4 regions of the Vibrio olivae genome follow, and region 1 is predicted to be linked to each of the others. Evidence: predicted binding sites of a transcription regulator. Region 1 holds the regulator's gene; each other region holds the start of a gene.
What was found. The regulator PurR, encoded in region 1, represses purine synthesis genes. The targets are predictions, from matches to a motif close to TNANGNAAACGTTTNCNTNA.

Region 1 (3,132 bases):
TCTTTCTGTTGCAAGCCTAAGATTGGGAAGATCTTTCAAGCGGTCAGGTTTCGCTTGTTGCTGGGTTTGTTTTTCTTTCTTAGCAATCGATAGTGCATCTTTTGCTAAAGTCAGAATGTAATCGGTGTTACTTGGCCAGTCCATTGGCATTGCATAGTACTTAGTGACGACGGGGAAACCGCGTTTTTTGTAGACATAAGGTTCATAACCTAAGTCTTTAAACTCTCCTGTCGACTTCTCATTCGCGCGAATATGGAGTTTATCTCCGACCACAAGTGCGAACATTGTGTCGTCAACAAAAATCCCAAATCCGCCAAACATTGAACGAGATTTTACTCTGCCTAGCTGCTCGAATAGACGCATTGAATCTTTAAGTACTGGTTTGTCCATGCTTATTTTCTCGGTTTGATGCCACCAGTTCAGGTCCGAGAGATTAGCAAAACTATGCAAACTATTGTCAGTATGTTGTTAATTTGCATATTTGCCATCGGCAACCCCGCTACCTTTCATAACTGTCACTTATGGGTAAGGCCGGAAGCTTTGCGTCCCATCCTTTCGAATGGTTTGCCCTGTGCGTGGCTTGGTTACGTTGTTACATCAAGAAACAGCATAAAACAGGTTGTGCGGGACCGATCACGATTTATATTCAAAAATGTGATCTTGGTTCAGGTAATGATTTCAAAGTATGCGATTGATCCAGAAAATAAGCCATTCATCACAGACGTACGCTATGTTGTTTATTTGTTTAGAGTTTTTACTGTATGGCGTTCAACAATTTCAGGGTGCATTTCAAAAATTCGCTTGTCATGCTCTTTATCTTTGATGCGCTCTAACAGGATCTCAAAAGCGTTCTTACCCACGCGGCGCTTGGGCTGGTGGATGGTAGTCAGAGGAGGTGAAAAGTATTCAGCTAGTTCAATATTGTCATATCCAATCACGGACATATCTTCTGGAATACGGATCCCATTTTGCTGCAATCGGCTCATAAGCCCTAATGCCATCGTATCGTTGAAGCAGAAAACCGCGGTTGGTTTATGATCCCAAGAGGCAATTTTGTCTGCAGCGAGGACGGCGGTATCACATTCGAAGTTACCTTCAAGGATCCAATCCTCGTTGACGGGGAGATTGGCTTCGCTCATTGCGCGTTTAAAGCCTTGAATGCGTTCTTGGCAAGCCGCTTTTTCAAAGTGGCCACTCAAGCAAGCAATGTCACGATGACCATGGTCAATCAGATATTTGGTGGCGAGGTAGCCTCCTTCTTCTGAATTATCAATGATCTTATCAGCCTGAGAACTCTCAGGACCCCAGTCCATGATAACTTTTGGAATATCGGAGTGACGTTCAAGCATTTCTGATAGCTCTTGAGTCAGGTCAGAACACATCACTAAAATGCCGTCTACACGCTTTTCTGCCAGCATACGAATGTAATCGCGTTGCTTTTCGTAGATACCGCCGGTATTACACAAAATCAATGTATAACCTTGGCGATAACAGTAACTTTCTACACCGTCGATCACTTCAGAAAAGAATAAGTTAGTCGACTGGGTAACTAGCATACCAATCGAGCGGGTCGTATTGCATTTCAAGCTGCGTGCAACGGCACTCGGAGCATAATTAAGCTCCTTGACTGCTTCCATTACCTTCTCTTGTGTTGCTTCCGCAACAAAACGAGTTTTATTAATGACATGAGATACAGTTGTTGTTGACACGCCGGCTAAACGGGCGACATCTTTAATGGTAGCCATAGGGTTTGTCCACTCGAAAGTACTGCTAGATGTTGGGTAAAATAAGTAAGCTGAATGACATGGAATTTATACGGATTATAAATACAAAAAACCGCTCTTAAATTAAGCGGTTCGTCACTGTCAAGCTTCTAGTTATAGTCATTTTCGGCGTAGATTCTAGACTGCATTGTTGCTTGAGGCAAACAAAAACCGTGACTAATTCATCTTTCTGACATTTTTCTAAGGTAACGAACCACAGGGTTAATATAGGCGGTTTTTATCAATCTTCAGCATGGTTCGCGCCGATTTTGAGATACATTTCCATAACCTAAAATTTAGACTGGCAGCTACATCACTGATTGCGAAAATTGAGAATCACGGTTTGCTGAAGGTTGAAATTATCGATAAAAAAGCCGAAGCAATAACTTCGGCTGGATACAAGGCGAGCACTACGGCCATTTAAGCGTTGGTGTGCTGCGCCTCGATGGCGGTCTCTTCATAGTCTGAAGCCCAATCTCTCAGGGTTTGCCAAATTTTACCTAAGAGCTCATGCCAAAAAATTTCAGTTTGTTCAATATACTTACCTCGAGGTGTGTAGCGTTCCCAAACTTGAGAGATTTCCTTTTGAGCCAGATAGTTGGTTGGCGCTGGGTAGGGTTCTAAACCAGCGGCATGAAACTCATTGAGAGCTCGCTGCATATGGCTGGCTGAGGTGACTAAGACCAAGTTCTTATTACGCACAAATGCAGCCGCTTGGCGCGCTTCTTCCCAAGTATCCTTAGCGGTTTCTAACAAGATAATATCGGATTTTGATACCCCAAGCGCTAAGGCAACTTTGGCCATCATACGAGCATTACTGACTTCTGACCCACCAGAATATCCCGATAAAATCAGCTTCGCCCCTGGGTACATTCGCAATACCCGAATTCCCTCGGTTAAGCGCATCAATCCCGTCCTACTCAGTTGAGAGGTTGGCGGAATATCATCATCGACCACGTGGCTGCTGCCCAGTACCATCACATAATCGATGGCATCATCCACCGGGAAAAACGCAGAATGTTGGCGCTCCATCGGCATTAAAAGACGTGAAGAAACGGGTTGGAACGCAATTAAAAAGATACCTATAAACGAAAATAGTACAATCAAACAGCCCGACTTCTGACGTGTGGTGAACATAATCAGCATCAGGCCAATAAAGCCAATGATTAACATTGCTGGGAGCGGCATCAGCAGCGCTGATACAACCTTTTTCAGCTCAAACATACTTAAATAGCCCGAAAAAACATCAGTTGATTATAAAAAAAGACAATGCCTCTTTATTCCTGCGGATCTTGTGACAGAATAGCGACACATTAATTCATGATAACGCAAGCCCAGTGATAGAAGACCGTAATTTCGACGACATTGC
Region 2 (3,132 bases), on a different contig from region 1:
TTGTTAAATTCCCAGTGGTTTAAATCATCAAAAAACAGCCCACCAATACCGCGAGTTTCCTCTCGGTGAGGCAAATAGAAGTAACGGTCACACCATGCTTTGTGCTCAGCGTAAACATCGTCTCCAAATGGCGCACAAAGCTGTTTCGCCGTGTCATGCCACCATTGGCAATCTTGTTCAAACGGATAGAACGGTGTCAGATCAAAGCCTCCACCAAACCACCAGATTGGCTCTTCACCTTCCTTTTCGGCGATAAAGAAACGTACATTGGCGTGAGAGGTCGGAACGTAGGGATTATTGGGATGCATCACCAAAGACACTCCCATCGCTTCAAAGCGGCGTCCGGCCAATTCAGGACGATGAGCCGTGGCTGAAGCCGGCATTTCTTTACCTGTGACATGAGAAAAGTTAACCCCTCCTTGCTCAAATATGTCACCGTCTCGCATTACGCGGGTACGCCCACCACCACCCAGACGCTCTTCTGAGTCTCGATGCCAAGCATCTTCAACAAACACGGCTTTTCCATCCGCTTGTTCTAACTGCTGACAAATCGAATCTTGAAGCTCAAGCAAAAACTGCTTCACCGCTTGTTTATCAATAACTGACATCTCTATACATTCCTTATTGTTGGTTGCTTAACCTTGGCGCAATACTTTACCGGATTTGGCGTCTCGAATCTCACTGGGCTTATCGCGCCCTCCCGTCTCACCCTGCAAGATGGCCACGAGTTGTTCGCCGAGTTGCTCGCTCACTTGTTCTGTTGTCATACAAGGCGGCAGCCCACTCAAGTTAGCGCTGGTTGACGTTAACGGCTTACCGAATTCACGACACAACCTTTGAACCAAAGGATGATCGGTTACCCGCACAGCAATCGAATCAAACTGACCACTAACCCAAGTGGAAACTTTAGGACTGCATGGCATTATCCATGTCACTGGGCCGGGCCAAGTTGCATGAACCGCTTCAAGTTGCTGCTCACTGAGCTGAGATTCATCGATGTACGGTAATAACTGCTGATAATCAGCGGCAATCAAAATCAAACCTTTTTCGACAGGTCGCTGTTTAAGGGTTAATAACTTTTGAATGGCTTGCGGGTCGTCAGGATCACACCCAACGCCAAACACGCCTTCGGTTGGATAAGCAATGACTTCTCCAGTTTGCAATGCATTCAACGCTTGCTGGAAATTATTCACGGGTTGTTCCTTTTATTATTATCAAGGCTAACGTTGAGCTAAGTGTACAAAGTTTCACACCGCGAGACTAAACCAATTTAATCAGAAAATAATTGTGACAAGCGCCACTTACTGCGCAAACGTTTGCTTGAGTTTAAAATCTCCGTATAATGCCCACAAATTATCAGCTCAACCAATTGCAGCCTAAAGGAGTTCGAGATGAAAGTCGGTATTATTATGGGTTCAAAATCAGATTGGCCAACCATGAAACTCGCAGCAGAGATGCTGGATAAGTTTGGTGTTGCCTACGAAACCAAAGTGGTCTCAGCTCATCGAACTCCACAATTGCTGGCGGATTACGCTTCCACAGCAAAAGAGCGTGGCATTAAAGTCATTATTGCCGGAGCGGGCGGAGCTGCACATCTACCTGGCATGGCTGCGGCGTTCACCAGCGTACCGGTGCTGGGCGTTCCTGTGCAATCGAAAGCTTTAAAAGGTATGGACTCGCTACTTTCAATTGTTCAAATGCCAAAAGGCATTGCTGTCGGCACGTTAGCCATTGGCGAAGCTGGGGCGGCTAACGCAGGTATTCTTGCCGCGCAAATCATTGGTACGTCTGATGACGACGTGATGGCAAAAGTTGAAGCTTTTCGCGCTGAGCAAACAGACACTGTGCTTGCGAATCCAAACCCAGCGGAGGAGTAATCGATGCACGTTTTAGTTCTAGGGGCAGGGCAATTAGCACGCATGATGGCTTTGGCAGGCGCGCCATTAAATATTGAAATCTCGGCATTTGATGTCACCAGCGAAACCATCGTGCACCCTTTAACCAAAGCAGTTATCGGCCATGGCTTAGACAACGCAATTCACACCGCTGACGTCATCACGGCTGAGTTTGAACATATTCCTCATGACGTTCTCGATATCTGCGAAAAAAGTGGCAAGTTCCTTCCAACCACACAGGCTATTAAAGCCGGTGGCGATCGTCGTTTAGAAAAAGCACTCCTTGATGCCGCTGGTGTTAAAAACGCCCAGTACACGATTATCCAAACGCGTGAGGACTTTGATGCGGCTATTGATCAAGTTGGCATTCCGATGGTGCTCAAAACAGCGCTCGGTGGCTATGACGGCAAAGGGCAATGGCGACTAAAAGACCAACAAGAGGTTGATCGCATTTGGGCTGAGATGGCTGAAGCACTCGCATCCCATAACCAAGCGATTGTCGCTGAAGAGTTTGTGCCTTTTACTCGCGAAGTTTCTTTAGTCGGCGCACGTGGCAAAAATGGCGAAGTCGTGGTCTATCCATTAGCCGAAAATATTCATGTGGATGGTGTTCTCAGCTTGTCCACTGCAATTGATGAACCACAGCTTCAAGCCCAAGCAAAACAGATGTTTACTGCGGTCGCTCAAAGTTTGGATTACGTCGGAGTGTTGGCACTAGAGTTCTTTGATGTCAACGGTGAGCTGTCGGTCAATGAAATAGCTCCTCGCGTTCATAACTCCGGTCATTGGACACAGCAAGGCGCAGAGACTTGCCAATTTGAAAACCACTTGCGTGCTGTGTGTGGTTTTCCATTAGGGGCAACCCAGCAACTTCGACCCACCGCCATGATTAATATACTTGGTCAAGATCAGGTCGATTCAAGCTTAATGGCCACGTCAGGTGTTCACCTTCACTGGTACGGAAAAGAGAAGCGAACCGGGCGCAAAATGGGGCACATCAATGTTTGTGCAGATAGCCAAGCCATGCTGTTCGAAAAATTACAGGCCTTGTCTAAGGTTCTGCCGAAAGCGCATTATCCGGCAATCCATCAGATTACGGCCTAATTGCACCTCATCAACTAAAAACGGCGCTCTATGCGCCGTTTTTAGTTATTGCTGTTCAGATTGTACATGATGACACTTGCGATCAGCGCACTGCCGTTTTGTTCCACTGGCGAGCTTCTTCTCCACCAGTAAT
Region 3 (3,132 bases), 630 kb from region 1:
TATTCGTGACGTATCAAATGATCTCTCTGATGAAGCGGTTCAGGCTGCAGAGCAGGCAGGTAAACTCTCAGCACTGTCTGATCAATTGCATGGTCACATTCAGCGTTTTAAGTTATAAGCTGATAAGGTTGCAGCAACAAAAAGCGCCACTTTTTAGTGGCGCTTTTTTTGATCAAGGCATGTTCTTAGTCAATCAAGCCATATTGCGCTTGTAGAATATCGATGATGTCCTGTTTTGGATTATTGCTCATCACGACGGGCTTTCCGGTGATTGTTTCCGCGATATCTGTATAAGTTTTTGACACCGCCATCAGTGCATCAAGCGGCAGTGCGTTGTCTCGTGCTAGCGCTTCACGCTCTGGCATTCTCTCTTTGTTGAGCAGAATATCTGGGTCAGGGAAATGGTTAAGTAAGAACTGTCGGAATCCTTCTTTCGAGTTTTCAACGATCTTCCCTTCAGAGTAAGCGTTTTGATCCCACAGACGCGAGGAGTCTGGCGTACCGACTTCGTCCATATAAATCAGTTTTTCTTGACCGCTACGGTCAGTGACATAGCCAAATTCAAATTTTGTATCAACGAAAATCTGACCCACTTGTTGAAGAGCATCACTGATAACGGTAAACCCGTCTTTAAGAAGCTTTTCGTAGTGAGCGATATCTTGTGGTGAAGCGAAGTTAAATGCGGAGTAATTTTCTTCAATGTTTTGGCGTGAAATATTGACATCATCGGCTTCAGGAACACCGGGAATACCTTTCAGAATGCCTTTAGTGGACGGAGTGATAAGTATCTCGGGCAGGGCTTTATCCTTCTCTAGTCCTTCAGGTAGCTTGATACCACAGAATTCGCGTTCGCCTTTTTCATATGCACGCCACATTGAGCCCGTGATGTATTGACGACAGATGGCTTCGATTTTTACTGGCTTGGCTTTTTGTACTATCCACACAAGAGGGTGGGGAATATCCAGTATATGACTATCCGCCAATCCATTTTGTTTAAAAAGGTTAAACCAATGGTTGGAAATAGCATTAAGCGCCGCGCCTTTTCCTGGAACGCCTTGAAGGTCGTTTTCACCATGCCAAATACAGTCAAATGCAGAAATTCGATCACTGATCACCATGATGGCCAACGGGGCATCATCTGGAACTGGGTAACCTTTTTCTTTGATCAGACGGCGGCTATCTTGCTCTGTTAGCCAGTAAACAGAGCGAACTTTCCCACTGTGAACGGGCTTATCGGTACGAATGGGAAGATCGTCATTGACGGCAAGAACTTGGTCAGCGAGGCTCATGAGGCATTCCTATGCTTAATTTCAAAACAACAGCGTAGAAGTGAAAGAAATCACTTAAATTTGAGAAGAATCATACCAGAAGATTTTGACACTTCCAGAGAAAAAGCAAACGTTTGCCTTGGCAATGAAAAATAGATACAAAAAAGCCTCTTTCGTAATATCAAAAGAGGCGAACAGACAGCTGTAATTCGGAGTGGTTAATGATATTGCGAGTGTTGTCCTTCAACGAAAAACAGTTCACACCCATAACGCTCTGCCATTTGAGTCAGCAGTTTTTGATTAATTAAATCGATATTCGTCGACGCAACTATCGCGCTGGCGTTTTGAGATTTAATAGCCTGTATGACGATTTCAATTTCCGACTTAGTTCGAGATGGCTTCATATGAATCACATTTTTGCAAAGTACGTTAAAAGCATTGAGCTGTTGGAGATCAGGGCGAGGGCATTCTGAAGTGAACAGTACCCATTGCTGCTGCTGAGATAAGCCAGCAATGCGCTCCAATGTTCGGGCATCAATATCTAAAGGCTTTGTTGGTTGGGCAAGAACATTGTGTTTCGAATGAGTACGTGCTTTTAGTTGAATCATAATACTGTTCCTTCATACATGCTGTATGTGCATACAGTATTACTGATCGACAACTGGATCAAGTCATATTTGTTGTTTTTTTATCCATGATGTTGGTGGTTATACGCGGTTTTTGTGTTAAGTTGTTGAATAGTAGATAAAAGTAATCATTTCTTTATGATGACATTGAGGGTGGGGAAGTGGTCGGGTCTAGTGATGTGGACAAAGACTAGGCGGATATACAGTCGTCTACGGCGATCAAAAAAGCGCCCGTATAAGGCGCTTCTTGTTGTTTTTTTCAGCAAAAGGCTGTTATTGACGCATTGATTGCCGAGCTTGTTCACGTTCGCGTTGTTGTATTTCGCCAATATTAAACTGTCGAACGTCAAGCGTTGCAATACTGTTGCATTGTTCACATGAGTAGTGACACTTGCTATCAATATATTCGTGTTTGATTACTAGAGCGGGCTTTTTACACCAATCACAAACACCCTCAATCGTAAACATGTTATCTCCTCACCTGGTTTACAGTATGTAATCCTAGCGGCGCAAATTATTGCATAGCCTACGCACTAATGTTGAAATTTTGTTATGAAATGGGAGGGGTATCGATTGCTTTTCTCGTTGAAGGTATATCGCACATGACTTCGAATTAATAGTTTATATGTAACTACTTATTAACATGGGCCACAAGAATTTTTAATGCGCTGTTTAAACGCTTCATTTCTTCATCACTGCCTTTTAAATCGGGGTGATAAATTTTACACAGCTGTTTATAGCGAGTTTTGAGCTGTTTTTCATCGGGTAAGTTTGCAAGGCGGTAGCCAAACATCGAAGCCGCGAGACCTAGTTTGTGATCACGGGTTTCTGTTTTTGGTGGCTGAGGAGTCGCTTCAAGCTTTTTAAATTGGCGAAAGAGTGTTTCTAGTTGACGCTTTTGCTGCTTGATTGTCGCATTTTGCTGGTCAATGTGTGCTTGCAATTGCTCGACATAATTAGCGGAAGCTTGGTCTTTTTGGTGCGTGAAGCGCTTCTTAACCAATAATAATAGAGTTATCGCCAGCGCTGCCGCAAGAGCAATGATGCTATAAAGCATCCAACCATGGCTGGGGCTTATCTGATTTGCGTTCGTGGATGACTGTGTACTTTCTTCGATACTGTGCTCTCGCTCATTGATAGCAGCCAGTTGTTTTGCTCGCTGCTGGTTGAACTGTTGCTCCAATAACAGCGCGTAGACATCGGCCGCCTGTTCATCAGTGTCTGCCGCAAGTTGATAC
Region 4 (3,132 bases), 310 kb from region 1:
CGTCTTTCTCACTATAACAAACAGAAAGCGATTACGGTCACTGCCAATTTGTCGCAAGGTGCGACGTTAGGGGCGGCGCTCGATTTTCTTGATCAGCAAGCGCTTGAGGTGTTGCCTGGCGATGTCAGTGTTAGCTATTCAGGGGAGTCGAAAGATTTTAAAGAGAATCAATCGAGTGTGCTGGTGGTTTTCGCTTTGGCTTTGTTGGTCGCTTATTTAGTGCTAGCGGCTCAGTTTGAAAGCTTCATTAACCCACTGGTGGTGATGTTTACCGTTCCGATGGGAGTATTTGGCGGCTTTCTTGGCATGTGGCTAATGGGTGAGGGGATGAACATCTACAGCCAAATTGGCATGATTATGTTAATTGGCATGGTCACCAAAAATGGCATTTTGATCGTTGAGTTTGCCAACCAACTTCGTGATCGTGGGATTGAGTTTGAAAAGTCGATAGTGGATGCAGCTGCGCGTCGATTGCGGCCAATTTTGATGACAGCCTTTACCACGTTAGCTGGCGCGATTCCATTAATTACCTCTCAAGGGGCTGGCTATGAAAGCCGAGTCGCGGTCGGGACCGTCATCTTCTTTGGAATGGGATTTGCGACGTTAGTTACCTTGTTTGTGATTCCTGCAATGTATCGCCTCATTTCCGCCTCGACGCGTTCTCCTGGTCATGTGGAAGCCGAGCTTAATCTTGAATTGAGTCATGATGTTAAAGCTCGTTCGACACATTAGCGGTATGCGTGTGTTTGGAGGACTAAAAAGCCCGCGTTTGCGGGCTTTTGCATTATGACATCGCCACTCTAACTGTAGGTAACGGTATAACGAGTTGGTTTATGATTCATGGCCAATACAATATTGAGCACCACTGCGCCAAGTACCGAGAGGGCGATAGTCAGAGAGGAAACAAAGAAAAATGACGCCACCAAAATCGCGCAGTCCAACACCATTTGTGATTTGCCGACTGAGAGGCCAAATTTATCTTGAAGGTAAAGACACAAGACATTAAACCCGCCAAGACTCGCACGGTGGCGAAATAGAATCAGCATACCTAGGCCCATCAACAAGCCTCCAATCACGGCGCAATATATCTCATTAATCATATCGACATGGATGACCAAGTCCGAATGATCGACCAGAACCGACACTAAGCCGCCTGCCACAGCACTATTGAGCGCAAAGGTGCCTCCAAATCGCCGCCAAGCCATTAAGTAAAATGGGCTATTAATTAAAAAGTACAAGCTGCCAAAAGAGAGTGGAACAAAATGGGTCGCGAGTAGGGCTAGACCTGTGGTTCCCCCAGTCAGTAAGCCCACAGATTTTAAAAAGAATACCCCTTGGGCAACAAGAAAGGTGCCCGTTGCAATGGCGATCCAATCTTCCTTTATTGAATGTTTTTCCATCAATTTTAATTTAAGTATGAGAAATATGACGAGCATACTAAGGAAAACCTCAGATTTTCGGTAGCTTGGAAGGGAAAATTAAGGTAAACCTATGTAATTATGATTTTACGCAGTGTAAAGGTCTAAGTTGACACTTCTGCTAATAGGGATATACCCAGCTTAATTGCTTTATACTGAACGTAAGTCATCATGAAAAAACTGCATGACAAAAAGTGAAATTTTCGCTTTATGACCTTAAGTATATTCTGTAGAATGCGCGCCATATTACGGTGACGAAAACGTTTGCTTTTGGTCGTTGAATGGTTTTTTCGCAATTTTCAGTAAAAATCTGAGTCAGGAGATACAGATGCTAAAGCGTGATATGAACATCGCAGATTATGATGCCGAGCTGTTTGCAGCAATCCAGGAAGAAACACTTCGCCAGGAAGAACACATTGAACTTATCGCTTCAGAAAACTACACCAGTCCACGTGTAATGGAAGCACAAGGCTCTCAGCTTACTAACAAGTACGCTGAAGGCTATCCAGGCAAGCGCTACTACGGTGGTTGTGAATACGTCGACAAAGCAGAAGCTCTCGCGATCGATCGCGCATGCCAACTGTTTGAATGTGAATACGCAAACGTGCAGCCTCACTCTGGTTCGCAGGCAAACAGTGCAGTGTATATGGCGCTACTTAACCCAGGCGACACGGTTTTAGGTATGAGCCTTGCGCACGGTGGCCACCTGACTCACGGTTCTCCAGTGAACTTCTCTGGTAAGCACTACAACGTTATTCCTTACGGTATTGATGCCCAAGGTCAAATCAATTACGACGAGATGGAAGCGCTTGCTCTAGAGCACAAACCAAAGATGATCATTGGTGGTTTCTCGGCTTATTCGCAAATCGTTGATTGGAAACGTATGCGTGACATTGCCGATAAGGTTGATGCTTACCTGTTTGTTGATATGGCGCACGTTGCTGGTCTAATTGCTGCGGGTGTTTACCCAACGCCACTGCCTCACGCACACGTTGTGACCACCACAACTCACAAAACATTAGCAGGCCCTCGTGGTGGTTTGATTTTGTCAAACGCTGGCGAAGACATGTATAAAAAACTGAACTCAGCGGTATTCCCTGGTGGCCAAGGTGGTCCTTTGATGCACGTGATTGCTGGTAAAGCCGTCGCGTTCAAAGAAGCGATGGAACCTGAATTCAAAGCCTATCAGGCTCGTGTTGTTGAAAATGCAAAAGCGATGGTTGCTCAATTCCAAGAGCGTGGCTACAAAATCGTCTCTAACAGCACAGAAAATCATTTGTTCCTAGTGGATTTGATCGACAAAGATATCACAGGTAAAGAGGCGGATGCGGCTCTTGGCGCGGCAAACATCACTGTGAACAAAAACTCAGTGCCTAATGACCCTCGCAGCCCGTTTGTGACATCTGGTATCCGTGTTGGTACGCCAGCGATTACTCGCCGTGGCTTTACCGTAGAAGATGCCAAGCAGCTAGCTAATTGGATGTGTGATGTTCTAGATAACATCAACAGTGAAGCGGTGATTGAAGAGACTAAGCAAAAAGTGCTTGAGATTTGTAAGCGTCTACCTGTTTACGCTTAACAGTAAAGGCTCGTATAAAAAAGCCCGCGATACTCGCGGGCTTTTTTGTGATTACTTATTAATGTTTAGTAAGGTGCCTGATTTGCACTTAAACGAGTAATACTTGCTGGTTTCATTAAACTTTCCTAACCCTTC

Region 2: a site for PurR is predicted at 1,305-1,324, ahead of purE (5-(carboxyamino)imidazole ribonucleotide mutase). Genes of this name have one in related genera too.
Region 3: a site for PurR is predicted at 1,391-1,410, ahead of ACFFUV_RS04960 (phosphoribosylaminoimidazolesuccinocarboxamide synthase). Genes of this name have one in related genera too.
Region 4: a site for PurR is predicted at 1,671-1,690, ahead of glyA (serine hydroxymethyltransferase). Genes of this name have one in related genera too.

Annotation. Positions count from the first base shown of each region.
Region 1 is NZ_JBHMEP010000001.1:440,577-443,708, forward strand. It holds gene ACFFUV_RS02110 (TfoX/Sxy family DNA transformation protein) at 1-390, opposite strand, end outside; cyclic di-GMP riboswitch class I at 487-579, opposite strand; gene purR (HTH-type transcriptional repressor PurR) at 738-1,745, opposite strand; gene elyC (envelope biogenesis factor ElyC) at 2,184-2,987, opposite strand; gene cmoM (tRNA uridine 5-oxyacetic acid(34) methyltransferase CmoM) at 3,101-3,132, shown strand, end outside.
Region 2 is NZ_JBHMEP010000012.1:68,758-71,889, reverse strand. It holds gene hemF (oxygen-dependent coproporphyrinogen oxidase) at 1-608, opposite strand, end outside; gene tsaC (L-threonylcarbamoyladenylate synthase type 1 TsaC) at 636-1,193, opposite strand; gene purE (5-(carboxyamino)imidazole ribonucleotide mutase) at 1,392-1,877, shown strand; gene ACFFUV_RS20980 (5-(carboxyamino)imidazole ribonucleotide synthase) at 1,881-2,999, shown strand; gene ACFFUV_RS20975 (DNA topoisomerase family protein) at 3,045-3,132, opposite strand, start outside.
Region 3 is NZ_JBHMEP010000001.1:1,068,776-1,071,907, reverse strand. It holds gene ACFFUV_RS04965 (methyl-accepting chemotaxis protein) at 1-118, shown strand, start outside; gene ACFFUV_RS04960 (phosphoribosylaminoimidazolesuccinocarboxamide synthase) at 186-1,289, opposite strand; gene ACFFUV_RS04955 (ImuA family protein) at 1,487-1,876, opposite strand; gene ACFFUV_RS04950 (hypothetical protein) at 2,168-2,362, opposite strand; gene ACFFUV_RS04945 (J domain-containing protein) at 2,526-3,132, opposite strand, start outside.
Region 4 is NZ_JBHMEP010000001.1:128,082-131,213, forward strand. It holds gene vexH (vibriobactin export RND transporter permease subunit VexH) at 1-732, shown strand, start outside; gene ACFFUV_RS00655 (DUF6198 family protein) at 801-1,400, opposite strand; gene glyA (serine hydroxymethyltransferase) at 1,747-2,997, shown strand; gene ACFFUV_RS00665 (hypothetical protein) at 3,049-3,132, opposite strand, start outside.